2 regions of the Paenibacillus sp. 2TAB19 genome follow, and region 2 is predicted to be linked to the other one. Evidence: riboswitches for the same ligand, from Rfam matches in the RefSeq annotation. Region 2 holds a riboswitch; the other holds the start of a gene.

Region 1 (15,024 bases), on a different contig from region 2:
TGGAAAGGGGTTGTTATTGGAGAAGCCATTCACGAATGCGAGGATGACCCTAGCAGTCACAATTACCCGATTAAGGTTGGAAGAGAAGCAAAAGCAGCTTCCCTGCAAAAAATAAAACATCTTCGCGACCGTTACCACTCCTCCTGCGACTCGTTCGTGATCAAAGCGGGAGGCGGCGTTCATGAGCCGCAGGATGCGCTCGACCTCATGAATGCCGGCGCGAATGCCGTCATGCTGCATAGCGGACTCGTCTATGCCGGCCCGGGTCTTCCGAAGCGGATCAACGAAGCCGTCATTTATGAACGGGTTCGGCATACAACTAAACCCAAGACGCCTTCCTTTTGGAAGCATTGGGGCTGGATGTGCTTGCTTGGGGTCGGAATGATCATTGGCGGCATCCTTTCATGGATCATTGCCGCGACGACTGTACTATTGCCTTACGATTTGGATTTTATAGGCATGTCCGTGGAAGAGCTTCATGGCATTAACCATCATCTGCTCCATTTCATGTCGCATGATCGGATTACGCTGGCCGGGACAATGATTTCTATCGGCATTCTTTATTACCAGCTGGCGAGGTATGGACTGAAGGACGGCCTGCACTGGGCCAAGACGGCTTTAATAACCTCCGGCCTGGTTGGCTTTGCTAGCTTTTTTCTGTATCTGGGCTACGGCTATTTCGATCCGCTCCATGCGGTCGCTGCCGCTTTGCTGTTTCCTATGTTCCTTCTCTCCATGCGCGGCAACCCCGACCAGCCCTATCGGAAGCCAGTCAATTTGCGCAATACTCGACTATGGCGTACGGCGATGTGGGGGCAATTATGCTTTGTTGTACTCGGCTTTGCGTTAGCGATCGGGGGTCTAACCATTGCAACGGTCGGCGTTACGGAGGTATTCGTTCCGGAGGATCTTGCCTATTTGAAAATAACGCCTGCCGAGCTGGACGCAGCCAATCCAAGGTTAATGCCGTTAATCGCCCATGATCGGGCCGGCTTCGGGGGCGCGCTGCTTTGCGATGCATTGGCTATTCTCATCATCGCTTTGTGGGGCATTCAGCAAGGAGCTCGTTGGTTATGGTGGACGCTGCTGCTTGGCGGAGCTCCGGGCTTCTATGCCGGTTTCAGCGTGCATTTCTCGATCGGCTATACCGACTTTTGGCACCTGCTGCCGGCGTTATTCGCTCTGCTTCTGTATGTTTTCGGAATCATTCTCTTATATCCGTACCTGATGCGGGGCGAGCCGTCTAAGTAAATACGCAAGACGACGTTTAACTTGACGGCTTCCCCTTCCGCTGCGCCAAAATTTCCGGGATGTGCAGCTCTCGCAATGCGGGCACGATTTCCTGCACGCTGTTTTTATCGAATTTTTTCAATATGCTGTTGATTTGCGATTTGAGCGTCGAGGGCTCTACATGTCTCAGCTTGCATATTTCCTGGCGCGTGTAATCCTTCATCAGCAGCTCCAGCACCTCAAGCTCCGTAGGCGTCAGCTGCGTCAAAATATAGAAGTTGTGCAGCAAGCTGTCTTCCGTCGTTTTGATCCGTTTGAACTCGCGCGTAATCTTACCCGCGATATTGGCATGCAGAGACGGCTGGTCGTAATAGGCATCCTTGATAGCCTCCAACACGGCATCCGCTTGCATGTTTTTCAGCAAATAATTCGTAGCGCCGAGTTCAAAGGCGCGAAACACGGTTTCGTCCGTTTCGCAGACGGTCAGCATCACGATTTTCACATCGGGCATATAGTTCAATATTTCGGACGTTGCCCGCAGCCCCGCCTGTTTATCCTCCAGCTCCACGTCCATCAATATAATATCCGGCTTGTTCAAAGCGGCCAGCATCGTGCCTTCGTAGCCGCTGGACGCCCTCCCCACGAATTCGATCTGATCGTCCTTGGAGAGAATCATTTGGTACCGCTTCGCGATTAAGTGATCGTCTTCCACGATAAGTACCTTAATCTTCGGCTCGCTCATGCTGCTCATCTCCTTTCGCTCATGTCCGTCGACAATAAAGGCATGACAATGTGGAAGGCGCTGCCTTCGCCCTTCTTGCTCTCGGCGCTAATCTTGCCCCCATGCGTCGTAATGATCGTGTGACAGATAGATAGTCCCATGCCCCAGTTGGTCGCGGTCGGCTTAGAGGAATAGAACGGCTGAAAAATATGCACAAGAGCCTCTTCCTCCATACCGATGCCGTTATCCCGAATGACTACCTCTACCCACTTGTTCTTCACGTTGATCTCAATGGTCAGCTGCCGCGATTTTTCCGGAACGAATTCGAGCGCATCGACGGCGTTCGAAATAATATTTTCAAGCGCTTGCGCGAAATAATAAGGGTCGGCCATAATGACCAGCTGCCGCGGCGGCATCGCATAATGAACCTTGATCGGCTTCAATTCCATTCTTTTATCGTCCAGAAGCTTGTTGAGCAGCTCATTCAGCATAACAGGCTGCAGCTCGATTTTGGACTTCAGATTTTTCTGATGGACAGCGTCGAGCCGATCATATACCTTCTTGCAGCGCTGTTCAATGACCCGAATCTCCTCGACGACCTCCGGCGACTTCTCGCACATGTTTTCCAAAAACTCTGTTTGCGCCATTATGGCAAGCAGTTCGTTCTTCATATAATGGCTGAACACGCGCGACGTTAAGATAGCGGAATCGATATTATGCGAAATAACCGATTCTTGATTGCGAATGCTGTTCTGGATGCGCGCGTATTTGTAAATGCTGTACAAGCTGACGAACAGACAAACCCCCGCAATGTACGGCAGCATTGTATAAATAGAAGGGTTGCCGACGAGGTTAATCGGCTTGAACCTTATAAAATGGGCGGCTTTGGATACTTTAATCAATATATCGGGCGCCCAATAATTCATGTAATAATACGTAATTTGAACCGAAATGTAAGAGATTAAGATCATTAATATATTGCTTCGAATTTGACGAACTTTAGGCGCATCATACAAAGCGTATACAAGCAGCACTACCCCCGCAACAATATACAGCGTATTGACGACGAACGTAACCGTGTGGATGGATTCATACAGCGAGACGAACCCTTTCGCCGTCATGTAGTCCGGGTACATCCGATAGTACATATGCGCGTAGAAGAAAGGATCGTACAGCATGATCTGAACGATGCAGGGAATGGCTAGCAGCGATAATAGCAAGGTTCTACGTCTGGACGAAATGTTGAAAGCGAAATAAATGGCGGAGCACAGCCCCGTATACAGAAACATCATTGTAAACACGTTAAATACGCGAATGAGCGCAAAGCGCGAGATCGGCAGAAACATCAATTGATTTTGCAGCGACTGCCTGATTCCGAAATAATCGTCGAGGCTGAAGTAGTAGTAAGCATCCTTGGACATGTACGTAATGATGCAGGAAACGACGATTAAATAAGCAAACCCCATCAGCAGCATGAAGAGAGTCGCTTTCGTATATTTCTGCTGTGTCAGACAAAATACCGCTATCGCAATAAACAAGATAAACACGAAGAAAATGAACACCAGCGACCCTCCCGCTCTCTTTCCATGCAAATAAAATAGATTTTATTTGATCCACACGCCGCTGTATAGGTTGAAGTTTTGTACACCTAGCTAGCCGCATAACCCGCGTAAAGCGCTATTATTCCCCTATAATCCCCTACCATTATCCAATTTACCCTGTCTCGCCCCTTGAAAGCGATGATAAAACTTCAACCTTACGTTCACGGCCGGTTGCCATTACGATGGAAGCACGACAAAGATACAGGAGGGGTTTTCATGAATCAACGTTTTAGATACCTCAGTATAACGCTTATGGCGGGGCTTGCGGCGACGATCGTAGGTTGCGGCTCGAACAACGCGAACGAACCAAGCAGCACGAACGGCAACGACAAGGTGGTATTGGAATATTACACTTGGACCGATGAAGAAGCCTATATGAAGAAGGTCGTTGAGGCGTTTAACGCCCAGAACAGCGACATCGAAGTGAAGATGAACACGATTAGCAACAACTCGAATGAGTATAACACCAAAATCATGACCAACCTATCCGGCGGCTCCAAAATGGACGTATACAGCATTAACGGCACGACGAGCCTAGGCACGTACTCTTCCAAAAACCAGCTTCTCGATATAACCGATCGAATCAAAGAAGCGAACCTAGACGTTGGCGCTTATGGACCTAGCTTCCAAGATATTACCGAGGTGCTGACGAAAGGCAAGTATTACGCGCTTCCTTACCGCACATCGCAATATGCTTTGTTCTACAACAAAGCGATCTTCGACCGTGAAGGCATTAACTACCCTACGCAACTGACATGGGACCAATATGCCGAGCTGGCGAAGGCTCTCACGAAGGGCGACGGGGCTAGCAAGCAATGGGGCGGCTACTATGCGGACTGGATGACCGCGCCGCTTGGCGCGCTTCAGAAGGGCACGACTATTCTTGACGACAGCTTGGACGATGTAGCGGACTGGTTCGATTATCTCGACCGCATCTACTACAAGGATCAATCTCATATGAGCTATAAGCAAATGAAGTCGCAGAGCACCGACTGGATCAAACAATTCGAAAGCGGCAATGTCGCGATGCTCGTTAACGGCGAATGGACGATTAATATGCTGAAAGCGGATATCGAAGCCGGCAAAACGAACATCGAATTCGATATGGCGCCGCTTCCGCTGCCAGACGGAACGAGCGATCCGATTACGGTCGGCGGCGTAAGCACATTTATGGGCATTAATCCTGACAGCAAAAACATCGATGCGGCGTTCAAGTTCGTCCAGTTCGTAACGGGCGAAGCAGGCGAAGCGATCATTGCCGAATCCAGCGTATTGCCGGCTTATGCCAGCGACAAAACGAAGGAATCATTCCTTAACGCAACCGGCATTAAAGGAAGCAGCTACTTCTTCGAAGCGAACACCGTTGTGGAAAACCAGCCGATTGCCCAGATCGACGAAGTCAATCGCGTCTATAGCGAACAACGGGATCTCTATCTGTTCCAGGAGCTGGATGCCGCGAAAGCCATGAAAAACTTCATGGAACAGCGCGCTTCCGTTCTTAAACCGTAACTATAGCTAAGCAGTCGGCTTCCGTATCCTAGGACGGAGGCCGATCTTGTTTCACGAGCTATACCATTCTATCAGGAGGTTGTTTCTATGACGGACAAACGTCTTCTCAACTACAAGTCATACCTAACAGGGACGTTATTCATTCTACCGGCCTTCGTCTTATTTGCCGTATTCATTCTCGTTCCGTTAGTGTATGGCATCGTCATGAGCTTCACGGATTACGGCGGCTTCAATATTACGCCTAATTTCGTTGGTTTGGATAATTACGCGAGGCTGCTGCAGGACGATTATTTCCGTGTTTCTCTGAAAAACAATTTTATATACACGCTATTATTCGTGCCGTTAACGATGCTGCTAGCTTTGCTGTCTGCTATAGCGCTGAACAGCATTCTGCATCTGCGCAAATATTTGCGCATGGCCTTTTATTTTCCGCAAATTACGTCGATGGTATCCGTTGCGATCGTCTGGGGACTATTGTTCAACCCGATGTCCGGCCCGATCAATCATATGCTGGAAGCGATCGGCATATCGAATCCGCCGGAGTGGCTTATGTCCTCGCAGTGGGCGCTTCTTGCCGTCGTCATTGTCGCGGTGTGGAAGAGCTTCGGCTACTACATGATTATTCTGCTCGCGGGCATTCAAGGCATTCCCGAGCATTTGTATGAATCCGCTAGACTGGACGGCGCGGGCAAGCTGCAGCAGTTTTTCTATATTACGCTGCCAAGTCTATCGCCGACGTTGTTTATGGTATTAATTTTAACCATCATTAACTCTTTCCAAGTGTTCGATCTCGTATCCGTCATGACCGACGGCGGGCCGGGGCGTTCAACGAACGTATTGGTATTCCGCATTTTTCAAGAAGCATTCATCAACTACAAGATGGGGTATGCCGCAGCGATGTCGACCGTCCTGTTCCTCATCATTATGGTCATATCGCTCATTCAATTCAGGCTCGAGAAAAAATGGGTGACTTACTAAAATGGGAGGTACGCATAATGGAAGCCGTCACTAAATCGAAGACTAGCAAGCTCTTGTATTATGTGCTGCTGCTTATTCTGGTTGCCTTCTCGGTCGCCACTCTCTTTCCGTTCTTATGGATGATCTCGACTTCGCTGCGCACGGATATCGACCTTTTCCAGAACCCGAATAACTGGATTCCATCGTCGTTATATCTCAATAACTTCAAAGAGGTATGGACGATCATTCCTTTCGGCAAATATTTCATGAACACCGTCATGCTGTCCGTCGTCATTACCGTGCTTCAAGTGCTGATCTGCTCCATGGCCGCTTATGCGTTCGCCAAGCTCAAGGTGCCGTTCAAGAGCACGCTCTTCATCCTGTTTATGGCCAACTTAATGATGCCTTGGCACTCCATCATGGTTCCGCAATTCGCCGTCGTCAGCAGCTTGGGGCTGTACAACACGCATGGCGGCTACATCTTGATTCAATTGTTCAGCGGCTTCGGCATCTTTCTGATGCGTCAGTTTTTCATGAGCTTGCCTGGCGAGCTGAACGAAGCCGCTCGTGTCGACGGGTTTAGCGAGTGGAAAATATTTTGGCGGATCATTATGCCGCTATCGGCCGCGAGCTTGTCCACGTTCTCGATCTTTACCTTCACGTTTATGTGGAACGACTATTTGGCGCCGATGATTTACCTGAACGACGAATCGCTGAAGACGCTTCAGCTCGGCTTGCAGTCGTTCCAAACCGAACACACGATGGACTACGGCTTGCTGATGGCGGGTACGGTGCTGGCCACCATTCCGATGGTTATTGTCTTCCTGATCGGCGAACGGTTCTTCATTCAAAGCGTTGCGACGACAGGCATGAAAAACTAATTACTATATTAAAGAAAAGAGGACTTCTATATGACTATTCAACTGGAAAAATTCGTTCAAGTTCGCGGCGAGGATTTTACGGTTAACGGCGAAAAGATCGTATTTCGGGGCTTCGGTCTCGGCTCGTGGATGAACCTGGAGCATTTCATGATCGGCTTGCCCGGCACGGACACGATGATTAAGCAAGCATTCGCGGAGGTGTACGGCGAGGATCGCAGCACCGCCTTCTTCGACCGCTTCCTGCTGGAGTTCGTCGGCGAGAAGGACTTTGCATTTTTGAAAAAAATCGGCGTTAACCATTTGCGCATTCCGTTTAACTATAAGTACTTCATCGACGATCAAAATCCCGCCGTGTACAAAAAAGAAGGCTTCGTCTATCTCGACCATATCATTGCTCTATGCGAGAAATACGAAATCTACGCGATGCTCGACCTCCACTCCGTTCCCGGCGGGCAAAATCCGGATTGGCATTGCGACACGAACTCGGGTCTGCCGCTGTTCTGGGAATACAGCGCGCTGCGCGATACGGTAATCGGGCTATGGGGTCATATCGCGGACTACTACAAGGATCAGCCTTGGATTGCCGCTTACGATATCGTCAACGAGCCTTCGATGGTAACGAACGCGAAGGTATTCAACGAGTTCTATGAGAGGGTCATCGCGGAAATTCGCAAATACGACGAGCATCATATTATTTTCATCGAGGGCAATGCGTTCACGACCGACTTCACGATGCTCGATCCGGTCGACGACCCGCAGGTCGCTTACGAGTTCCACTTCTACCCTTTCGTCGACGAGCCGGCCGTTCTGACGCCGGAGATGGACCGTACGAGACGCCGGGAAATTTTCAAAGAAGCTTTCGACAAGCTGGTGAGCATCCGTGAGAAATACAAGCGTCCGCTTTGGTGCGGCGAGCTTGGCTTGGTGTTCGAGAAGGAGCAGATCGACTTCCAGATGACGATCATCGAGGATATGCTCGACCTTTGCGAAGCCAATGACGTCTCTTGGGCGCTATGGACGTACAAGGACGCCGCTACGATGGGTATCGTGTATCCGCGCGAAGACACGCCTTGGCGTCAATTGACCGAAGAGATCAAGCTGGTCTGGAATCAACATAAGGAGCAAGAGAAAGGCGAGGCGCTGGTCGATTACATGGCGGCGACCTACTTCAAACCGATCTCCGTAGAGGAGCGCTATCCGCTGCAGTTCCGGATGAGAACGCTGATGCAAGATATCACAGTGGAACAGATTTTGAAGCCGCATTTGCAGAAGCGTTCGTGGGAAGAGATGTACGAGCTACCTGCATCGTTCCACTGGGAGCAATGCGAGCAATGGGACGAGCTTGCCGCTGTGGTCGAGAAGTATACGAAGTAAATAAGAAGAAGGTCATTCTTTGCATTGATGCAAGGGATGACCTTCTTCGTTAATTGGCAAAACGTTTAATCAGGTTTATCGAGTTGAAGTGCAAACCCTCATGGTAGAGTGTGTAGTTCAGAAACTCCCCTATTGTGCTTATCGTAAGTCCCGACCCTGTCGTATACGAATCTTTGACCGGCTCATCCAAGCGACCAATCAAAGTGTGCTCGATACGCTTCGGCTGCTCGGCCAACATTGCAAGCAACGTATCCAAGCTCGGAAGTTCTCCTTCCCAATCAGCCGGTTTCGTCCCTCTTCCGAACCAGCGTTCGAAACTCTCCGGCAATTGCACGGTCTCCCCGGAAAAATAAAAAGCAAACTTCTCTTGAACCAAATAAATATGCCCTAAATTCCATCTTAAATTGTTATTGAACCCTTTCGGAACGATGTCCAGTGTGCTCTCGGAAATCCCCTCTACTGCCTTAATAGTCTGCTGGCGGATGAATTCAAGCTGTTTGAATAATGGTTGATTCATACGATCCCTCATTTAATTTTAGAATTTTAATTCCTCAAGACCAAATGACATTAATTTCCTATAGCTTACCATATGATCTTCATTTTATCGAGTTGGCTATTTCAAGCAGTATATGAACGGTTACTTTGTCTTCTACCCGGCTATCAATAGACAGTAGGTATTGCCATCCGTCCTTTTCAAATACGAGTATATTGAATCCTCTCTTAGACATCGGAATGGGCATTTCCATGTAGAGTGCTCGATTACCGTCCTGGAGCGTGTAGCTTTGTTTTATTCTTCTCGATTTTTCAAAGTTTAATTTTTGCGAGCTTGGTCTTACATCAATCTTGTAATGATTTTCGCCTTTCTTTTCATGAAGATACTCGATACCCAATTCATCGTTTTTATGGTATTCCTTGTCGTTATAGCAGCTGCCAAAGTGATGGGTAAACGCGATCGGAGGCAATTTATAGGGCAGTTTAAGTTCTTTATGATGTAGCGTTTCGCATTCTTGCAAAGCTTCTTCAACCGATTTAAAGCCCCCATCTAAATAAGGTTTCTCAAACGGAGGAACATCGCCGCGTGGTTCTGCACCGACTGTATGGATCTGGATTACTATCACACCGCACACAAACAATAATCCCCTTATGACAGCTCTGCACTTCATAGACGTTTCACCACCTTAACTTTTTACCGGTAGTGTACGCTATTAAGAAACTAGTTATTAATCCTATTAAGAATTCATTTCTGCCGCCGCGATTCGGCTGCAAGGCCGCAGGAGCAGCGCCGCTCTCCGAACAGCATGCTGTAGCTTGCCGGAAAAGCTTGGTTCACGCGCTGAACCTCCTTCGCGAACTGTTGCTTCTCCATCGGCAATAGGCTAAGACCATCGGCTTTCGATTGCATGTCGATCACAGCCCCAGGTGGAACGAACCGATTATCTGCGACACGGACACCGCCGGTTACGACGGCGTGATTGGAAACAAATACGCCGCTGCCCAGCTCCGCATCGAACACGAGCGCATGGAAGCCGACAAACGAGCCCACCCCGAGCAGCGCAGGTCCGTGGATGATCGCGCCATGTCCGCACGTAACCTCCGAATCAATATAGATTGAATAGCGACTGCCTCCGACCGTTACGTATTCATCCTTCAACCCGTGTAAAATAACGCCGTCCTGCAGATTCGTGCGATCGCCAATGTAGAACGGTGTCCCTTCGTCTGCGCGTATGCTTGCGCTAGGCGCCACGAACACCCCTCCCTTAATCGTCACGTCCCCGATAATGCTTACAAACGGACTAATGAACGCTTCCTTGCTTATGACAGGCACACGCGATACCGGTACGGTAGGCGTAACCGGGTTCGGACTTATGAACCGAACGAACAGATTATACGGACCCTCCGGCTTCAGGAAATGAACCATCGAACGAAACCCTTTTCCCATACCTGTCATCTCCCCTACTCACTAATAGCAGTAGTTAACTATATGTGTATAGAACGATAGCTTTCCCTAGTCGAAGTAACAATTTGGCAGATAAGTCCGTCTGATACCATATAACAGGAACTCATGCTACAATAAGTAATCCTGCGACGATGTTGTTCGCAGATTGTTTATAACAAGAAAGGTAGTGTTTCACCATGTTAACCAAATGGCGGTCATTCACTAGCTGCCACGCCCTTGTCCTAATCGTATCGTTCGTCGTCATCATAAGCACGTACATTACATTCAGCCAAGGCCATGACATGTATCTCGGAAGCTTCACCGAATATAACAACGATGACGTAAAATACATCCGCAGTGCAGAGACGCTTCTGCAGCATGGAATATTCACCTACCATGAGCCGGACGTATCTACCGTATTCATCATGCCGGGTCTTCCGTTCGTTCTCGCCTTTTGTATGAAGCTGTTCGGATATTGGGGAGGTATACAAGCTTTCCGCGTCGTGCAAATATTGTTTTTGGCGGGCACGATCGTTCTATTCTATTTATTCAGCCGTCGTCTGCTTAATGAACGGTTCGGACTTATTGCAGCGCTCTTATTCGCGCTCTATATACCGAACTATGTCGCTGCCAACCTCATTCTTACGGAGGTGCTCGGCCAGTTCTTCCTTTGGCTGTTTCTTTACGCCGGCTACTTGGCTGTCACACGGCATAGCTTGCCGTTATTCGCATTAGCTGCTGCAAGCTTGAGCCTAGGCATCTATGAGCGGCCTAACTTTGCCCTGCTTCCGCTCGTCTTCTTGGTGTACATGCTTATTCACGGCTACCGGGTGAAGCAGCTCATTAAGCCCGCCCTTGTCGTATCCGGCATCGTTCTACTGTGCATGTCTCCTTGGTGGATCCGCAACGCGATTGTTTTCCATGAGTTTATTCCGCTCACGTTGTCATCGGGTAATCCTTCGCTGCTTGGCTCTCAGCTTGAATGGCAGTATCCGCCGGGTGCAGTCGAGAAATTCAAGGACGACTTCGATAAGATCGCATCCGCGACCAATCGCATCGATTCGGATCGATTCCAGAAGGAGCTCGCCGTGAAAATTCGAAATTACGGCTTCCGAACACAGCCTATGACTTACCTTTGGCAATACACGGGGGATCGCGTCAATGATATGTTCAAAGTTCCTTATTACTGGAAAGAGATTTTCGGACTAAAGCCGCATTTCGTCAAATCAACGCATTTCGTTATGATCGGCATAGGAATCTTAGGCTTCATTATGACGTTAGTGATGAAAGTTCGACGCAAGGATTTGTCGCTCTTATGGTTAACGGCGCTGTATTTTATCGTAACGGCGCTTCCGTTCATCACCTTTTCGAGGTATGGGTATTTCCTCATGTCGTTCTTCATTATGTATGCCGCATTTGCCATTCATGCGTTCATACCGAAAGCGCAGTTGCACCCGAGTCGTGCCAAAAGCTCAAGCAGCTTGCACGGTTAAGCATACGAAGGTTGCCAATGCCAATACCATACCTAAATAACTGGAATTACTCCTTTTATTTTCGAGGCTGTAGGCCATTTCGGAGTAATAACTGGAAAAATTCCCGTTAATATCAGGCCTATCTGCAAATCGTCGCCATAGTGGAAAAATTAACGCCGGAAAACGGAGCTATTTCGTTCTCAAACCTAATAATTCTGAAATTAACGGGAGGAATTCCCGTTATTGATAACCCCACAATAAAGAGGCTGCCCATAAGTACGCTTATGGTGCAGCCTCTCCCTTTAAACCAACCTATTATTTTTTCAAATGATACGGAACGGTCGTTACGATCACGTCTTTGCGATGAAGCAGATTGGCTCGAATCATGAAGCTGGTCTGGTTGTGCAAAATATTATGCCAGCCCTTCTTCGGAATGAACTGCGGGATGACAACCGTCACCTGATAGTTCGACTCGCTTGCCTTACGCTGAACGGTATCGACGAACTTGAGCAGCGGATGGATGATCGTTCGATATGGCGAGTGGAGCGTCACCAACCTTACGTCAGGCATAAACTTCTCCCACTTCTCCTCGAATGCCGCTTCATCCTCCCGCTCGAAAGGAATGTACACCGCAATAATCTGTTCGGCTTTCAGCGACTTCGCGTAGTTGATCGAGTTCTCGACGACATGCGTAATGCCGGCTACCGGCAAAATAATGACGTTGCCCTCTATCGCAACTGGAGGCTCGCAGGTCGCCAGACGCAGCTGCTCCCCTACCGCTTCATAATGCTTCTTAATCCGCATGAACAAATAAATGATTAGCGGCAAGAATATGAGAATCGACCATACTTGCTCGAACTTCGTTAGGAAGAACATCATCGTGACAACGAAGCTAATGAGTGCGCCCGTCGCATTAATGATAAGCTTCGTTACCCAACCCTTCGGCTTCTCGCGAATCCACTTCACGATCATGCCCGTCTGCGACAGCGTGAACGGGATGAACACGCCTACCGCATATAGCGGGATGAGATGCTCCGTCTGCCCGTGGAACGTAATAATGAGGATGATGGACAGTACGCCCAAAATAATAATGCCGTTCGAGTAACCGAGCCGATCGCCCCTCACCGTGAACATGCGCGGAATGAACTTATCCTTCGCCAAATTCACCGCAAGCAGCGGGAAAGCCGAATAGCCCGTATTAGCCGCAAGAATGAGAATTAGTGCCGTCGTGCCTTGAATGAAATAATACATAATGTTGCGTCCGAACGTCTCTTCGGCGATCTGCGATACGACCGTCACTTCCACCTTTGGCGAAATCCCGTAATAATAAGCGAGCCATACGATACCGGAAAATAACACCGCAAGCAGCGCTCCCATCGCAACCAACGTCTTCGCCGCATTGTTCGGAGCAGGATCCTTGAAGTTCGGAATCGCGTTCGATATCGCCTCAACGCCCGTCAGTGCCGAGCTGCCCGATGCGAAAGCACGCAGCAGCAAGAACAAGCTAATACCCGCAACCGGCGTGCCAAGCGGCGGATGCAGCTCCGGCGATACGTGACCGGTAGCGATGTTGTAGATACCGACGCCGATCATGATGAACAGCGCCAGCACGAACAAGTACACCGGATAAGAGAGAATCGAAGCCGATTCCGTCACGCCCCGTAAGTTCAATATCGTGATGAAGATGACGAAGATCACCGCGATCAGAACTGTGTATTCGTGCAGGCTGGGAAAAGCCGACGTAATCGCGTCGGTTCCAGCCGATACGCTTACCGCAACGGTCAATATATAATCGACCAGCAGCGCGCCGCCTGATATGAGCCCCGGGAACAGGCCGAGATTTTGTTTCGATACAACATAAGCGCCGCCGCCATGCGGATAAGCGAAAATAATTTGTCGATACGATAAAATTAATGCCGTCAATAAAATCAATACGCCAATTGCAATCGGAACAGAATACCAGAACGCCGCTACGCCAATCGTCATTAGCACAAGCAGAATTTGTTCCGGACCATAAGCAACCGAAGATAATGCGTCCGAAGACAGAATAGCGAGCGCCTTCGTCTTAGCGAGCTTCTGCTCGCCTAGTTCCTTCGACTTGAGCGGTCGACCGATTAATAATCTTTTGATTGAAGCTAACATGCTGTCACCGCCGTCAATGAATGGTTTTCCTTAAAAAAGAGCACAACAAAAAAAGCCGCAGGGAAATCCCCGCGGCTATAAGACGAGCCGTAGTTGATTCACCTCTCCATACACGCTTACAAGGTTAGCTGACGGATTCGGGCGTTTAGAGTCGCCCTACCTCGAGCGAGCCTTCATAAAGGCAGCGACTCTCGGATTCACCCCGGCGACGTAGCAAGCTTTCGCTTATGCTGCGCGTCGCGATTGGTTCCCCTGCTTTCCGCTTCGAGAGCGGAAACTCAGCGATCGTGAATATATATTTTAGTGCATTACGATCATAGTCCTCTGGGAATGGAATGTAAACCAACGTTTTCGCTCAAATAACGTTAAAAAAGCGATAGAAAATCCATGAATGCGCATACATGACCGCAAGACGTGGCGCACGTCCCTGCTTTGCRCATTTTAATCGTTCAATCGCCACAATATCCGCTACACCCTTGATAATAATTAATTTATTAGACAACCGGGAAAGCAAGCGAGAATTCCGCTCCGCCATCTTTGCGGTTAGACGCTGTAATATGGCCGCCGCAGCGCTCGACAATCGCACGGGCAATCGCGAGCCCAAGCCCGCTTTCGCCGTCCTTGCCCTTCACGAAGCGATGGAATAAATACGGCAACAATTCCTCGGGAATGCCATTTCCGTCGTCGGATATCGACAATTCGACATGTCCCTTGCTGACGGCTGCGTGAATATAAATATGCTTGTTTGCATGGCGAACCGCATTGGACGAAATATTAAGCAGCGCCTGGAGCAGCTTATCCCGATCAGCCCTCACGAGCAGCTCTTCATGCTCATCGACCGATGGATGTAGGGACAGCTCTTTCTTAACCAACATCGGGTTCACGCGTTCGATCGTTTCGATAAGCAGTTCCTTGAGGCTGACCACTTCCGGTTCATAAATATCTTCCTCGCTGTCGAGCTTGGCGAGCAGCGTCATTTCCGTTACGATGTTTTTCAATCTTGCGCTCTCGCTTAATATGATGTCCAGTCCCTTATTAATGGATTCACCCTCGAATATGCCGTCCCGAATACCTTCCGTATATCCCGCAATGGACATTAACGGCGACTTCAGCTCATGCGAGGCGTTCTGGAAAAACTGCTTCTGCGCTCGGCTGAATCGATTCAGCTCTCCGGCCATTTCATGCACCGTACGCGCTACCG
Region 2 (14,601 bases):
TGCCCGAGCTCTATGTCCGTATTCGGATCGACAATATCCAGTCCGTGCGCCAAGACGCTGCCTTGTTTCAAAATCGATTAGCCAAATTTATCGAGCATACCCGTACTAACAAAATGTATGGGCAATGGAATGATAATGAGCGACTTGTTGGCGATTAGAACGGATTCCGAAGCCTCGAAAGATAATCAGGGCATTCCCTCCCATTTAGACAAGTTTTACTTCACCGTCTGAACAGGTATACTAAAACTACAATAAATGAGGAGGTGCTGCCTGTGAGTTACGAGAGCTATTTTCGGAGCAAAAAGGAACAACATCTGGATGAGTTGAAGCAATTTCTAACGATACCGAGCATCTCGGCATTGTCCGAGCATAAGAACGATATGATTGATGCCGCGAAATGGGTGGCTGCCAAATTGGAGAAAGCCGGCCTGCAGAAGGTCGAGATCATTCCCACGAAAGGTCATCCGATCGTATATGCCGAGCATTTAGGTGCGCCTGGCAAACCGACCGTACTTATCTACGGTCACTATGACGTGCAGCCCGTTGATCCGCTGCATCTCTGGGACACCCCTCCATTCGAACCAACCATCCGCGGCGGCAAGTTGTATGCGCGCGGCGCAACGGATGATAAAGGACAGCTGTTCCTACATATGAAAGCAATTGAAGCGCTTTTGGAGCAAGAAAATGACCTTCCGGTAAACGTGAAGATTTGCATCGAAGGCGAAGAGGAGATTTCAAGCCCGAATCTGCCCGCTTTTATGAAGGAGCATGCCGACAAGCTGGCTGCGGATGTCGTGCTTATATCTGACACCTCGCTTCTAGCCCCGGGAAAACCGGCTATTTCGACGGGCTTGCGCGGACTTTGCTCGCTTGAAGTCGCGATCACGACTGCCAATACCGATCTGCATTCCGGCACATTCGGCGGCGGCGTTCCGAACGCGCTGCATGCGCTCGTATCTCTGCTCGCTTCCCTGCATGACGACCAAGGACGAGTCGCGGTTGACGGCTTCTACGAAGGCGTGCCGGAGCTCTCCTCGGACATGCGCGCGGAATTTCTCAAGCAAAATCACAATGACGAGCAGTTACGAAGCAATCTTGGTCTCGAAGCCCTCTACGGGGAAGAAGGCTATTCCTTCGTTGAGCGGACAGGCGCAAGACCGACGCTTGAGCTGAACGGCGTTTATGGCGGCTTCCAAGGCGAAGGCACAAAAACCGTCATCCCGAAGGAAGCTCATGCCAAGATTACCTGCCGTCTCGTCGGTGAACAGGATCCCGCGCTCACCCTTGATCGGATTACGGCACATCTGGAGTCCCATGTCATGCCCGGAGCGAAGTTGGTCATTCGACGCGGTGAACAAGCCCGAGCGTTCAACATGGATCCTTCGCATCCAATGCTGCAGAAGGCAGCGGACGCTTATGAGCAAGTGTACGGCACTCGCGCGCTGTTCACGAAGGACGGCGGTTCGATTCCGATCGTCGAGACATTCTCCCGCATCCTGCAAGCTCCCGTTGTCATGATGGGCTTCGGCCTCCCGGACGAAAACCTGCACGCGCCGAACGAGCATTTCAATCTCGAGAATTTCGACAAAGGCTTGCTTACGATCGTAGCGTACTTGAAACAGCTCTAAGCTTTAATTTTGAGATGCCCTAGCCTTTTGGGTGGATTTTGTGCAGTCAAATGACTGGAAACGATACGATATCTGAGTATGATTGGATTTCGTACAGTCAAAGGGAGGGAGAAACCCTGCTGCGGGCTAAAATGCCGGTTTTGACTGTATGTTTTCCATTCAAAAGTCGCTTAACAGGCGATTGGGACCGATTAGGCTGTATGAAATACAGGCAAAACGTCATGAGAATGCACCTTTTATACGCGAAAGGACCTCGAACTCCACTAATAGTGAAGGCCGAGGTCCTTTTTTCACGAAAATATTTGGTTCATGAAGTAGAGTCCGACAGCTCCAGCCATAATGCCATAAGCGCATCGAGCTTGGATTGTGCCTCTTCCTTGTCGTGCCATTTGGCTTCAAGGCGTGCGGTATCGCCGCTATGATCAAGCCGGTGCAATTCTATATCCGCAAGAGCCAATTCCTCTTCCATTACGGCAATTTCGAGCTCTAGCTGCTCGCGCCTGCGATCGTTTTGGCGCTCCGATCCGCCGCCTTGAGCCTCTTTAGTTTTCTTCGGCAGTTGTACGGGGGCCGATACCTGCCTTTCTCCGCGTTTCACCTTATAGTCATCATAATTGCCGAGATAAGCGGTAATCTTACCTTGCTCCAGCTCCCATACGCGCTTCGCAAGTCGATTAATGAAATATCGGTCATGGGAAATCGCCAATATCGTGCCTGGAAATTGCTCCAGAGCTTCCTCAAGCGCTTCCCGCGAGGCGACATCGAGATGGTTCGTCGGCTCATCCAGCAGAAGCAAGTTCGGCTTCCGTCTCACCAGCAAGGCTAAGCGCAGGCGCGACCATTCGCCTCCTGAGATCATATGCAGCGGCTTGAAAACGTCGGCGCCATAGAACAAATATTGGGCCAGCACGCTTCTTGCCTCCCCTTCTTCCAAGCCTCCCTCGATGCGGAAATAATCGAGTACTGTCAGCTTCTGATCGCTAACCGGCTCCTGCTGCGCCAAATAACCGATTTCCACGCGCGCGCCCAGCTCCACCTTGCCGCCATCCGGTTCCATGACGTTCTGAAGCAGCTTGAACAGCGTCGTTTTTCCCGATCCGTTGTCTCCGAGCAGCATGACCTTCTCGCCGTACATCAGACTTCCCTCTGCTCCATTCAGTATCGCTTTTCCTCCGAATTGCTTCGTCACGTCTTCGAATGCGAGGACCTTTCGACCGGATCGCTCAAGAGGAGATAGCTCGAAATCCGCCGTTTTCCGCTCCAAGACGGGACGTTTCACGGTCTCCATCCTCTCCAAAGCCTTACGGATCGAGGCTGCCCTCTTGAAAAACTTCTCGTTTCCTCCGATGCGTCCCCATTCCTCCAGCTGTCGAATCGTTTCTTTCATTTTTTTGATCGCCTTCTGCTGCTCTTGATATTGAGCGAACTGCTGCATAAGACGCTCTTCCTTCTCCTTGATGTACCCGCTGTAGTTGGTGAGGTACGTATGAGCTTCGCCATCCTCCAGCTCGATCATCTTCGTCCCCACGGCATCGAGGAAATAGCGATCATGCGACACGATCACGCATGCGCCTTCGTAACGCTGCAGAAACTGCTCGAGCCACTCGATGCCTTTAAGATCCAGATGATTCGTCGGTTCGTCCAGCAACAGCAAGGCCGGACGAACGACCAGCTGGGACGCCAGAACAATACGAGTCTTCTCTCCCCCGGACAAGCTGCCGAACTTCCGCCCGTCATTGCGCCGATCGATTTGCAATCCGCTCGCCACTTGATCAATAGCCGTATCCATCTCATAGCCGCCGCCTCGTTCGAAGCGCTCTTGCACAAGGGCATAAGCCTCCAGCAATCTCTCCATCGCTTCCGAATTCGATGCAGCTTCAGAGCCGGACATTCGCTCCTCCAGCTCCGACATTTCCCGCTTCGTGACCATAAGCTCCCGAACCCCGTAAGCGAGCACCTCATAAACGGTAAGCTTTTCGAATTCCGCGGGAATTTGCGGCAAGTAGCCGATACGCAAATCCTTCTTCACGGTCAGCATACCTTCGTCGATTCCATCATGACCCGAGATAAGCCGAAGCAGCGTCGATTTACCGCTGCCGTTGCAGCCGATCAGACCGACCTTTTCATTCTCTTGAAGCTGCAGCGTCACCCCGTCCAGCACAAGGTTCGCCGCATGGTATTTCTTTATTTGTTGAATGTTCACTATTATCATTTTTAAAGAGCCTCCTGTTGGATGAAGACCCTCCTTGCGTACATAAGAAGAAACACCTGACGGCGTTCTATCTATAGACGCCAACGTTTCGTCGAAACGTATAGAGAAAGTATTTGCAAAATCATATACTTTCCTATACGTCAAAAAAAGAGCCGCGGCAACAAGCCCGCGACCCTCTGGACAATAAAACAATCCGTTGTGGTTAAGGTAGGCGTCTTCTCGCGAATGGTTCAAACGTATGATCGTAATTGGACAGACTGATCCCGTTCGCGGAAAATGCATGAACAATGCCAGCCGTTGCAATCGGCAGCTGGCTAATACGGTTGTTGGCCATTTCGTGATTCACCTACCTCACCCCCTTCACATTAATAATTCTACGTTACCATAATCCAAGGTACGATGGCAACCGGGCCAACGCCCAACAATCCCCGCAATAAAAAATTAATGTATTTCGGCTGAAAATTAGTGTTTTTGCATATATTCACCCTTAGATATATATCATTGTCATATAAATTTGTACCAATTAAATATAAAAAAAATGTTCCGCAATATTTCCAATTCACATGTTATAATTTCCATAGTAATATTCAAGAGGAGCCGTCTCAGTTCGATTGGATGCAACCCATCCATGAACAGAGGGGGCTTTTCACTCCGAAATTCAGAATCTAGAAACTTACAGAAACCGGTGATCAGATGTTTCAATTCAAGTGGTTATGGCTCAATTTGAAAGGGGATCGTGTACGGTATATTCTTGCGTTATGCCTATCTGTAGTAGGCTCCTCGCTGACCATTATTAACCCGTACATCGGTCAACGCATTGTCGATACGTTTATCGCTGGCGACAATGCCATGCAAAATCTATCGCGCGAGAAGGCGATGCTGATCGGACTTTGTCTCGGCATGATCGGCTTTTCCTTGCTGCGCACGGGACTGGCTTATTTTACAACCATCATGTATGAACGAGCATCACAGAACATGCTGTACCGCGTCCGTATTTATTTGTACAACAAAATTCAAGGCCAGGACATGAAGTACTACGATCGCAACCGCACAGGGGATCTGATGACCAAGATGACGGGCGATCTCGATATGGTAAGACACTCTTTGGCGTGGATTATCAAGACGATCATCGAATCGCTGACCGTGTTCGTAGCGGCAGTCGTCTATTTCTTCTTCATCGACGTCGAACTGACGTTGTGGCTGCTTATCCTATCGCCGCCGATATTTATTGTGGCCTTTATTTTCGCGAGGCGCGTACGCCCGATGTATGTCGATCTTCGGGAACGTCTCTCGCAGCTCAATACGACGACTCAGGAAAATATTGCCGGCAATCGCGTCGTCAAGGCGTTCGCGAGAGAAGAATTCGAGGTCCAGAAGTTCACGGAGAAAAATGTTAACTATTCTAAAGCGAACAAGACCGCGGCTATGGTATGGCTTGACTACTTCCCATACTTAGAGACATTCTCCCAGGCATTCAGCGTGATCCTTATGCTTGTAGGAGGTCTATACATCATGGACGGGCGTATCACCTTCGGTGAGTTTTCCGCCTTCTCCGCGCTCATATGGGGGCTGTCCAACCCTATGCGCAACATCGGCATTATCATTAATGACATTCAGCGATTTTTTGCAAGCCTTAACAAAATCATCGATGTTTATTATGCGCATCCTGAAATCGTCAACAAGCACAACACGGTTGATAAGCGACGTTATCAGGGCCGCATCCAGTTCGACCGCGTAAGCTTCAAATACGACAACGTGACGGTGCTTGAGGATATTAGCTTTACGGTCGAGCCCGGAGAGACAATTGCGATCATGGGCGCAACCGGTTCAGGCAAGACGACGCTAATCAACCTGATTCCGCGCTTCTATGACGTAGCGAAGGGCAGCGTCCTAGTGGACGGCACCGACGTGCGCAAGCTGGAGCTCGATGAGCTACGCGGCAATATCGGCATAGCTACACAAGACGTCCTGCTGTTCTCCGACACGATAGACGGCAATATCGCGTACGGCAATCCGGATATGCCGGAAGAGGAAGTGACGAAGTTCGCGAAGCTCGCCGCCGCCCACGACTTCATCGGCAAGATGCCGGACGGCTATAATACGATCGTCGGCGAACGGGGGGTCGGCTTGTCCGGCGGACAGAAGCAGCGCATCGCTTTGGCCCGTGCCATGGCTGTGCAGCCTCCTATCCTGATCCTCGATGACACGACCTCCGCTGTCGATCTCGAGACGGAGGAGCATATTCAGCAGAGCCTGCGGGAGCTGGATTTCGCCTGTACCAAAATCATTATCGCCCAGCGCGTGTCTACGACGGCGCAGGCTGACCGTATCCTCATTTTGGAGAACGGCCGTGTCATCGAAGAAGGCACGCACGCCGAGCTTTTGGCGAAGCGCGGCTATTACTACGACGTGTTCATTCTGCAGAACGAGGGCATTGAAAGGGAAGTGACCACTCATGGCTAGAAATAAATTCGACATCGACGAGAATTTGGAGTCACCCTTTGATATCCGACACTTTCGTCGGGCGCTCGTCTATATTAGACGTCACCAGAAGGCGATGATCATCGCCTTCGTGCTGAGCGCCCTATCGGCGGGCATTGCGCTTTCCGCGCCTCTTATCATTCAGCACGTAGTCGATGTAACGATTCCCGCGAAAGACAAGACGGCGCTGATCGGATGGTCGGCGGTAACGCTTGTTACGATCGTCGTCAGCGTTATTCTTGCTACGATCCGCTCGCGCATTATGACCCGCGTTGGGCAGGATATCATCTTTGATATCCGTACGGATCTGTTCAAGCATCTGCAAGAGCTTCCGTTCCAATATTATGACGACCGTCCTCAAGGCAAGATTCTTATCCGGGTCGTCAATTACGTTAACTCGGTATCGGATGTGCTGTCCAACGGCATCATCAACTTCATCTTGGAGATCTTGAACCTGATCTTCATCGGCGCTTTTATGTTCGCCGTCAATGCCAAGCTATCGCTTGTCATTCTCGGTGGCCTGCCCGTCTTCCTCGGCATCATGCTGCTCATCAAGACCAAGCAGCGCAGGGCGTGGCAAGCGGTATCCAACAAGAGCTCCAATATGAACGCATACATGCAGGAGAGCATCAGCGGCATTCGCGTCACCCAAATTTTCACCCGCGAGCAGCATAACGAAGGCACCATGACCCGCCTGTCCGGCAACTACCGCAAAACGTGGATGAGAGCGATGTATTTCAACTTCTTGATCCCGTTCTCGGTAGACAACCTGGCGGCCATCGTAACGACTGCCATCTATTTCGTCGGCTTGCTGGCGCTTGGACCGCAGGAAGTCACATTCGGCGTCATTCTCGCCATGAGCAGCTATGCAGCGCGCTTCTGGCAACCGATTCTCAGCATTTCGAACTTATATAACAGCTTTATTAACGCCGTTGCCTATTTGGAACGAATCTTTGAGACGCTAGACGAGCCAGTAACCGTAAGCGACACTCCGAAGGCGCGGGAGCTGCCTCCTATCCGCGGACGGGTAACGTTCGACGATGTGACCTTCGCTTACGATCCTGGTCACAACGTGCTGCAAAATCTGAGCTTCGATATTCAAGCGGGCGAGAGCATCGCTCTTGTTGGTCCTACAGGCGCCGGCAAAACAACGGTCGTCAATCTGATCTCGCGCTTCTACAATGTAACGAGCGGTAAGATTCTTATCGACGGCCATGATATCGCGGAAGTGAAGCTGAAGTCGTTGCGCAGTCAAATGGGCATCATGCTGCAGGACAGCTTCATCTTCTCCGGCACGATTCTTGATAATATCCGCTACGGCAAGCTCGACGCCACCGAGGAGGAGATTATCGCCGCTGCCAAAACCGTATGCGCCGACGAATTCATCCGCGAGTTCGAGAAAGGCTATATGACGGAGGTTAATGAACGGGGCTCGAAGCTTTCACAAGGACAGCGGCAGCTCATCTCGTTCGCTCGCACGCTGCTTGCCAATCCGCGCATCCTTATATTGGACGAAGCTACTTCATCCATCGATGCTCAGACCGAGCGCCTGCTTCAGCGAGGCTTGAATGAATTGCTCAAAGGACGCACATCGTTCATTATCGCGCATCGCCTCTCCACCGTTAAGAACTGCGATAGGATCATGTATGTGTCAGATAAAGGCATTGCCGAATCAGGCTCGCATGACGAACTGATGGCTCAGAGAGGTCGCTACTACAAGCTGCACTCCGCTCAGAAGATGGAGGCTTAATGCTCCAATTGAACAAAAAACAAGGCTCCAATCGTATCGTTTACGATTAGAGCCTTGTTTTTTACCTTCCTAGCAACTCTTCCATTATTAAAAGAAATTATTAAGAAGCGTATCGGAGAAAAATGGAGCAGTTGACAATCCAGTAATATGGTATAATTTATTGCAAGAAACGCTGATAGCGAGGTGAATGTACTATGCAATGGCAAGAAGTTCGGAATATTTACCCCAGCCAGTATGTTCTGCTTGAAATCCTGACTTCCCATACCGAAGGTAATATTCAGTATGTTGATGAAGTCGCATTGGTTAAAGCGATTCAAGATCCAGATGAAGCAACTAAACAATTATTTAAGTGCAAGGACAACAACATTGTCTACCATACCGGCCAAGAGAAAATAGCTATTGAACTTAGACATAACCCTTTATATCGGAGTAGACGAAATGCAGATTGAATATATTCACAATTTACTCCAAACGTCCATGACCATTTGTTATAAAGGGCGCTCTTTAACTGTCGACAATTTAGTCATTGATACTGGCGCAGCGCATTCCCTTTTGTCCTCTGATATCGTTTCAGAAATCGGCATACATTTCGAGAATGGAGATACGCTTGTAAGAAGCTTTGGAATTGGCGGAGATGAGTATTCATTTCAAAAGCAGATAGATGAGATTCAGCTCGGTAACTTTAACATGAAGGATATTAGAATTGATTTTGGCGTATTTCACGATGATATCAATTACATTAATGGACTTATTGGTCTAGATATACTTAAAGGCGGCAACATGGTCATCGATCTCATGAGGATGGAAATGTATCCTGCACCAATTGCATAAAATACAAATGGGGACGTGCATCATTCGCACATCCCCATTTGTATACTTTCCTATATTTTAAAACAAAACTTTAACACCTAACATGTCTGCGTTTGAAACCAAGCCTCCCTTTCGCCGCTTCCTTCTGAATGTTAGCCAAAGCGTGTATGAGCTTGGTTGGTTTCTTGTCTTTACCGACTTCTACCGGGCCTACTGCCTCTGCGGTCTCGACCGCCTTCTCATGGAGCGGCACATAGGATATCGCCACGGTGTACAAAAAGTTATTCATCGCATATTTCGTTCGTTCGGGAGCATCATGGATCGTATTTTTCACCAATTCGAGCATATTGGCTAATTTACTTTCGTCAAATTCACTGTCCTTCCGATTGCCGAGCAGCCAGCAGTAACAGCTCCACCCCGCTGACATACGCATCTCTTCTCCGCTTGCGATCCATTTATCGGCAACCTCTTGCGCAATATCCGCTTCTGCCAACGTTACCGCGACCACATAATCAGACAGCATGAAAAAATAAGCCGAATCCATCCAGCGATCATAATCCGCTACCGTCATCGCATTGGGATCAGCAATAATGCCGGCAAAGTACATAGCATCGTAGTTACCTGTGGCATAGAGCTGCTCGGCCAAAGGTTGATTGATTTTCGTTTTCTTGAAAATAGGCTTCATAGCCCCTGTAGCAACACCAAATAACGGCTCTTGCGCACCATTCGAAACGTATATTTTCTTCGTTCGTTCCTTGCCGAGAGCTTCAAGCTCCTGCATAACCTCTTCTAGATTCATCGGTCAACACTTCCTTTTTTATAGAGGTTTTACCTTTTATAAGTCTCTTAAACATGCAAATCGCGTTTCCTAAATAATATATACGTCATTATCGTCAAAACTGCAATAAATACGATAGATATGAGGACAAATGCAACATCCAACCCACCGCCATACATAATATCTTTTGCTTCAAAATATTTAAACGGCGTGAGCACTTTTAAGGTTTCGAGTTTCTCGTTCAAGTCGATGGCAATCGATAGAATGAACGTGATAAGCAGGATGCCTGTTGCAAGCGAGACTGCCTTTTTCGGGTTTTTGTATGCGGCAGCGATCGACGTACCTATAACCAGGAAGAGAAGCTGCAAGATGAACATTCCGGACATGACGATGGCAATATCATCATTTACAGCTTCGCCATTACTGTACTTGCCTACAATAACAACGCTCGAAACCCAGGCAACGATATTTAATATAAGGATATTGGCTAACGCCCCCAGTATTTTCGCCGTAACGATTTGATTGCGCGATGCCGGTTTCGTGAATAAGAACTCTGCCGTTTTATCCCGTTCTTCCTTTGCGATAATATTGGCTCCGAGCATGACCGCATGGATCGTTGCCATCAACAAAAAGTATATGGCCAAGATTCCAAAATAACCGCTAGCCTTGGATAGATCCAGATCCCCCGAGCCCATAAACGCTTTGAGAGCTTTGGGCATATCCTTCATCATGCTGTTAAGTTGTCCGCTTGCTGCCGTTGCTTCATATTTGTTCATACCGCTTGCAAGCAACAGAATGATTCCAATGCTCCAAAAAATAATCGATTTTCGGTACGTTTTCATTTCCCTGTAAAAAACATTCATTTTGCACCCCACCCTGTCGTTTTCTCTTATACAGCATGAACATCTTTTTTCCTATAGACGGCGTAGCTGACAGCGATGGAAACGATAATGATGCCGATGGCTGCCGCGAGATAGGAAGCTTCATACTTGGAGCTTTCGATAATCAGCTTAGGGTCAAAATATTTGAATGGCGACAAATAACGTTTGGCGCCATCATCGCCTGCCGCTACGAGCATGCCGATTACAAAAAAGGCGAACACGGTACCGAGCGAAACGGATAACACAGCCTTGATCTTAGGAAACACAACGGAAACGATAATGCCTATGGCAAGGAAAATGAGCTGTATAAACAACAAGGTTAACGAAATCATAAAGAATAGTTTCCCGCTATAATCTTCCGTCTTCATCTGGACTGCCATGAGGTTTGCCGCAATGAGATATAGAACATTCGTAACCGCTAATGAAACAACGGCAGCCATCAGCTTGGAAGTCATTATTTGCGTACGCGTTACGGGTTTCGTTAAGAGAAAGTCTGCTGTTTTCTCACGGACCTCCTTGGAAACAATCGACGTTCCCAGAATCATCGCTTGAATAGCGCCGCAGAGCGTAATGTACATGAAAATATAAGAATAAAAGCCTAATAGGGTCCCTATGCTTTCGAGCTCAATTCCGAGCGCTTTTCTGACGCCTTCGGGATAGCCTTCCAGCACTTTGGTAAATTCGTCAATGTCCTTGGACATGCCAGGAAAGAGCGAGAGGAATAAGATCATGATGCCTATTAAAGAGAGCGTCCATATCAGCATCGATTTTCTGTACGCCTTCAACTCATGCACAAACATATTCATCGCCGATCAGACCCCTTTTTCATAATAATGCATAAAGATTTCCTCAAGGTTCGGCTCTTCGATCCACAAGTTCTCAATTTCAATTTCAGCTATCTTTCTCATCACATGGTTTATATTGCCTTTAAATAAAAAGCTCGTTGATTTCCCGTTCACCGAAATATTGTTCACGCCGGCCATATTGAAAAAATCGGGTTCAAGTTGTTCTGACGTATCTACCGTAAACTTTTTGTAGTTATTTTCTTTTAAAGTACTGATTTTTTCGACCGTAACGATTTTTCCCTCTTTAATAATCGCTACTCGATTACATAACCGCTGAACTTCGCTTAAGATATGGGAGGAGAATAAAATCGTGGCTCCTTTTTCATTCTCTTCTTCAAGCAATTCGAAAAACTTTTGCTGCATGAGCGGATCAAGGCCGCTGGTAGGTTCATCAAGAATAATGAGCTTCGGACTATGGAGCAGACCTTGAACGATACCCACTTTCTTTTTGTTGCCTAAAGACAGGTCATCTATTTTTTTCGTTAGATCCAGATCCATCATTTCAGCCAATTCTTTTATTCTTTTTTTGCAATCCTTTTTGAAAAAGCTGGCTGAGTAATTCAACAAGTCTGCGACCTTCATATTGTCGTAATAAAAAACCTCCGACGGCAAATAACCGATTTCCTTTTTGATTTCCGGAGCAAACTTGATGCAGTCTTTACCGAATATCGTAGCGCTGCCGCTTGTCGGATAGATGAGAGACAATAACGTTCGGATCGTCGTTGATTTACCTGCCCCGTTCGGCCCGATAAACCCAAAAATTTCTCCCTCTTCAATGGAAAAACTAATATCAGTTATTCCTCTTGCTTTGCCGTACGTTTTGGTCAGTTTGTTAATTTCGATCGCATTCATTGGGCAGCCTCCTCGTAATTTCCATGCTTATACGCAACAAAAAGAAGCCCAGAGAGCAGAGATACTCTACTCTCGGACTTCTTGCATAACGAAAAAGACGAGCCTATGCAAGGCACGATCGCGGTTCTCTCTCAATACGCTTACGAGGTTAGCTGTCGGATTCGGGCTTGAGAGTGCCCTACCTCATACTTGCTAAGGCAAGCGAAAGGATTCACCCCATGAAACCATTCGGATGGTTTCGGTCGGGTCCCCCGTTTCCCTGTTTGGGAATTTAGCGTTTGACTCATTTAGTTGTTGAACAAATCATACGCCCAACCTTATGCAAAGTAAAACCGAAATTCAGAGGGTTTTAGCTGATTTTTGATCCAATCCTTGAATGGCATCGGCTTAATTGGGCAGTAGCACTTATTATCGATAAGTATGCCATTATTTGCTTGTATTTTCGTCATATAGCATGGAGATAGACGTTCGGCTGCGCTTGTACGCCCAGTGGTTCGTTGGTCCCCGGCCGCCGCCGATATGTATCGCGTTTTCGATTGCCGCTTGGATGAAAGCTTTGGCCTCTCGCATAGCGCTCTCGACATCAAGCCCGCGAGCGAGCCCTGCTGCCAGAGCAGCTGAGAATGTGCATCCCGTACCATGCGTATGTCCCGTAGCGATGCGTTTGCCTGCCAGCTCGGTGAAATAGCGGCCGTCAAACAGCAAATCCACGGCTTCCGCCCCCGCGTCATGACCGCCTTTGATAATGACATAACGAGCACCGAAGCCGGCCAGTTTCCTTGCCGCTTCTTCTTTATCCGTCTTGCTCAGAATCGAGCTGCCCGTAATCTGCTCCGCTTCCGGTATGTTAGGCGTCACGACTGCCGTAAGCGGCAATAGCTTGCCCGTTAGGGCGCGAATTGCCTCTTCTTGCAGCAGCACGGCACCGCCCTTCGCTACCATGACGGGATCCACGACAACCTTCGTCCATCCGAACGTCCGGATCGCTTCGGCAACCGCAAGTATGATTTCGCTGCTGAACAGCATGCCCGTCTTAACGGCATCTACTCCGATATCATTGCCTACCGCATGGATCTGCTGAGTAATCGCATCCGTACTCATCGGGTATACGCCATGTACGCTAAGCGTATTCTGGGCAGTCACCGCCGTGATTGCGGACATACCGAAGACGCCAAGCTCTTGGAACGTTTTCAGATCGGCCTGAATGCCCGCGCCTCCGCCGCTATCGGAACCAGCGATTGTTAAAGCCTTTGCAACCTGTTGCCTTGAATAGGTATCCATCTATACGCTCAACCCCTTCTTCCAAACCGTTCCGGTGAGAAAGCTTGATTATATTCGGCTGTTTCCTTGCCTTCCAGGCAATCGGCTGCAAGCATGGCCGTAGCCGGACTAAGCAGAATGCCGTTGCGATAATGACCGACCGCGAATGCGACATGGCTGGCTTCCTTCAAAGAGCCAATCAAAGGAAAACCGTCTTGCGTGGAAGGACGTAAGCCTGCCCATCGGTGAAACGGGGTCTCGTTCTCAAGGAAAGGAAACGCTTGTTTATTCCATTTCCTTAGACGGTCGATCCCCTTATCCGTTACCGAAGTATCGAAGCCGGCAACATCCTCCGAGGCTCCGCATACTAACGTACCGTTCTCTTTGCCTACCAAATAACCCTGATTGCTGAACACCATATGCCGAACAGGCTTATCTTCTGCCTCGTATGCACAGATCTGGCCTCGAATCGGGTACACGGGAATGCGGATGCCGAACGTATCGGCAAGCTCCTGCACCCATGCCCCGGAGCATACAAGCAGTCTGTCCGCGCTGAACGAGCGTTGATCCGCAGACTGAACGGATATTTCATCCCGCCATTCGGCGATGGACAGCTTGCCTAGATTCTCATGAATGATGACCCCTGTTAATCGACACGCCTGCTCAAGCGCGCTTACGTAGTGCGGCGCGTAAAGATGGCTCTCTTCCGGCGTATGAAGAGCTGCCCGTACGTTCCTCGATAGATTAGGCTCCAGAGCGAACAACGCATCTCCTTTCAGAATGCTGCCGGAGGATCCATGCTGCTGCTGCCATAGGAGCCTGCCTTCCAGAGCGAGCAAATCCGCGTCATGGTATGCAATATAAAGGCTGCCCGAATTGGTGTATTCGAAATCGCAGCCCGAAACCTGCTTGACCATTTGTTGCCAATCAGGGTATAACTGCAGGCTTTGCAGACAAAATCGGAAAAAGGCATCTGGGCTCTCTACATTTTCGGAATAAGGCGCCAGCATGCCCGCGGCCGCACCGGAAGCCTGCCCGCCGCAACGATTGATTTCCAGCACCATGACCTGATGGCCCCGTCTCTGCAATTCCAGCGCGCAGGAT

What was found. A riboswitch is a leader RNA that binds a small molecule or an ion and turns the genes downstream of it on or off. The one in region 2 is predicted to bind cyclic di-AMP.
Region 1: it holds a riboswitch for cyclic di-AMP, as region 2 does, so the genes downstream of both, AB4Z33_RS02680 (APC family permease) here and AB4Z33_RS17355 (ABC transporter ATP-binding protein) in region 2, are expected to answer to the same signal.

What each region holds. Positions count from the first base shown of each region.
Region 1 is NZ_JBFRGE010000004.1:27,633-42,656, reverse strand. It holds gene AB4Z33_RS02735 (hypothetical protein) at 1-1,251, shown strand, start outside; gene AB4Z33_RS02730 (response regulator) at 1,268-1,972, opposite strand; gene AB4Z33_RS02725 (sensor histidine kinase) at 1,978-3,513, opposite strand; gene AB4Z33_RS02720 (ABC transporter substrate-binding protein) at 3,769-5,061, shown strand; gene AB4Z33_RS02715 (carbohydrate ABC transporter permease) at 5,149-6,039, shown strand; gene AB4Z33_RS02710 (carbohydrate ABC transporter permease) at 6,057-6,899, shown strand; gene AB4Z33_RS02705 (glycoside hydrolase family 5 protein) at 6,930-8,273, shown strand; gene AB4Z33_RS02700 (DinB family protein) at 8,323-8,790, opposite strand; gene AB4Z33_RS02695 (hypothetical protein) at 8,870-9,436, opposite strand; gene AB4Z33_RS02690 (carbonate dehydratase) at 9,511-10,212, opposite strand; gene AB4Z33_RS02685 (glycosyltransferase family 39 protein) at 10,407-11,702, shown strand; gene AB4Z33_RS02680 (APC family permease) at 11,997-13,823, opposite strand; cyclic di-AMP (ydaO/yuaA leader) riboswitch at 13,921-14,117, opposite strand; gene AB4Z33_RS02675 (sensor histidine kinase) at 14,318-15,024, opposite strand, start outside.
Region 2 is NZ_JBFRGE010000036.1:38,037-52,637, reverse strand. It holds gene AB4Z33_RS17410 (YdeI/OmpD-associated family protein) at 1-158, shown strand, start outside; gene AB4Z33_RS17405 (dipeptidase) at 273-1,628, shown strand; gene abc-f (ribosomal protection-like ABC-F family protein) at 1,936-3,840, opposite strand; gene AB4Z33_RS17395 (hypothetical protein) at 4,043-4,186, opposite strand; gene AB4Z33_RS17390 (ABC transporter ATP-binding protein) at 4,534-6,303, shown strand; gene AB4Z33_RS17385 (ABC transporter ATP-binding protein) at 6,296-8,071, shown strand; gene AB4Z33_RS17380 (hypothetical protein) at 8,266-8,520, shown strand; gene AB4Z33_RS17375 (retropepsin-like aspartic protease) at 8,510-8,902, shown strand; gene AB4Z33_RS17370 (DNA alkylation repair protein) at 8,973-9,680, opposite strand; gene AB4Z33_RS17365 (ABC transporter permease subunit) at 9,728-10,522, opposite strand; gene AB4Z33_RS17360 (ABC transporter permease subunit) at 10,549-11,346, opposite strand; gene AB4Z33_RS17355 (ABC transporter ATP-binding protein) at 11,353-12,237, opposite strand; cyclic di-AMP (ydaO/yuaA leader) riboswitch at 12,359-12,524, opposite strand; gene thiD (bifunctional hydroxymethylpyrimidine kinase/phosphomethylpyrimidine kinase) at 12,664-13,518, opposite strand; gene thiO (glycine oxidase ThiO) at 13,527-14,601, opposite strand, start outside.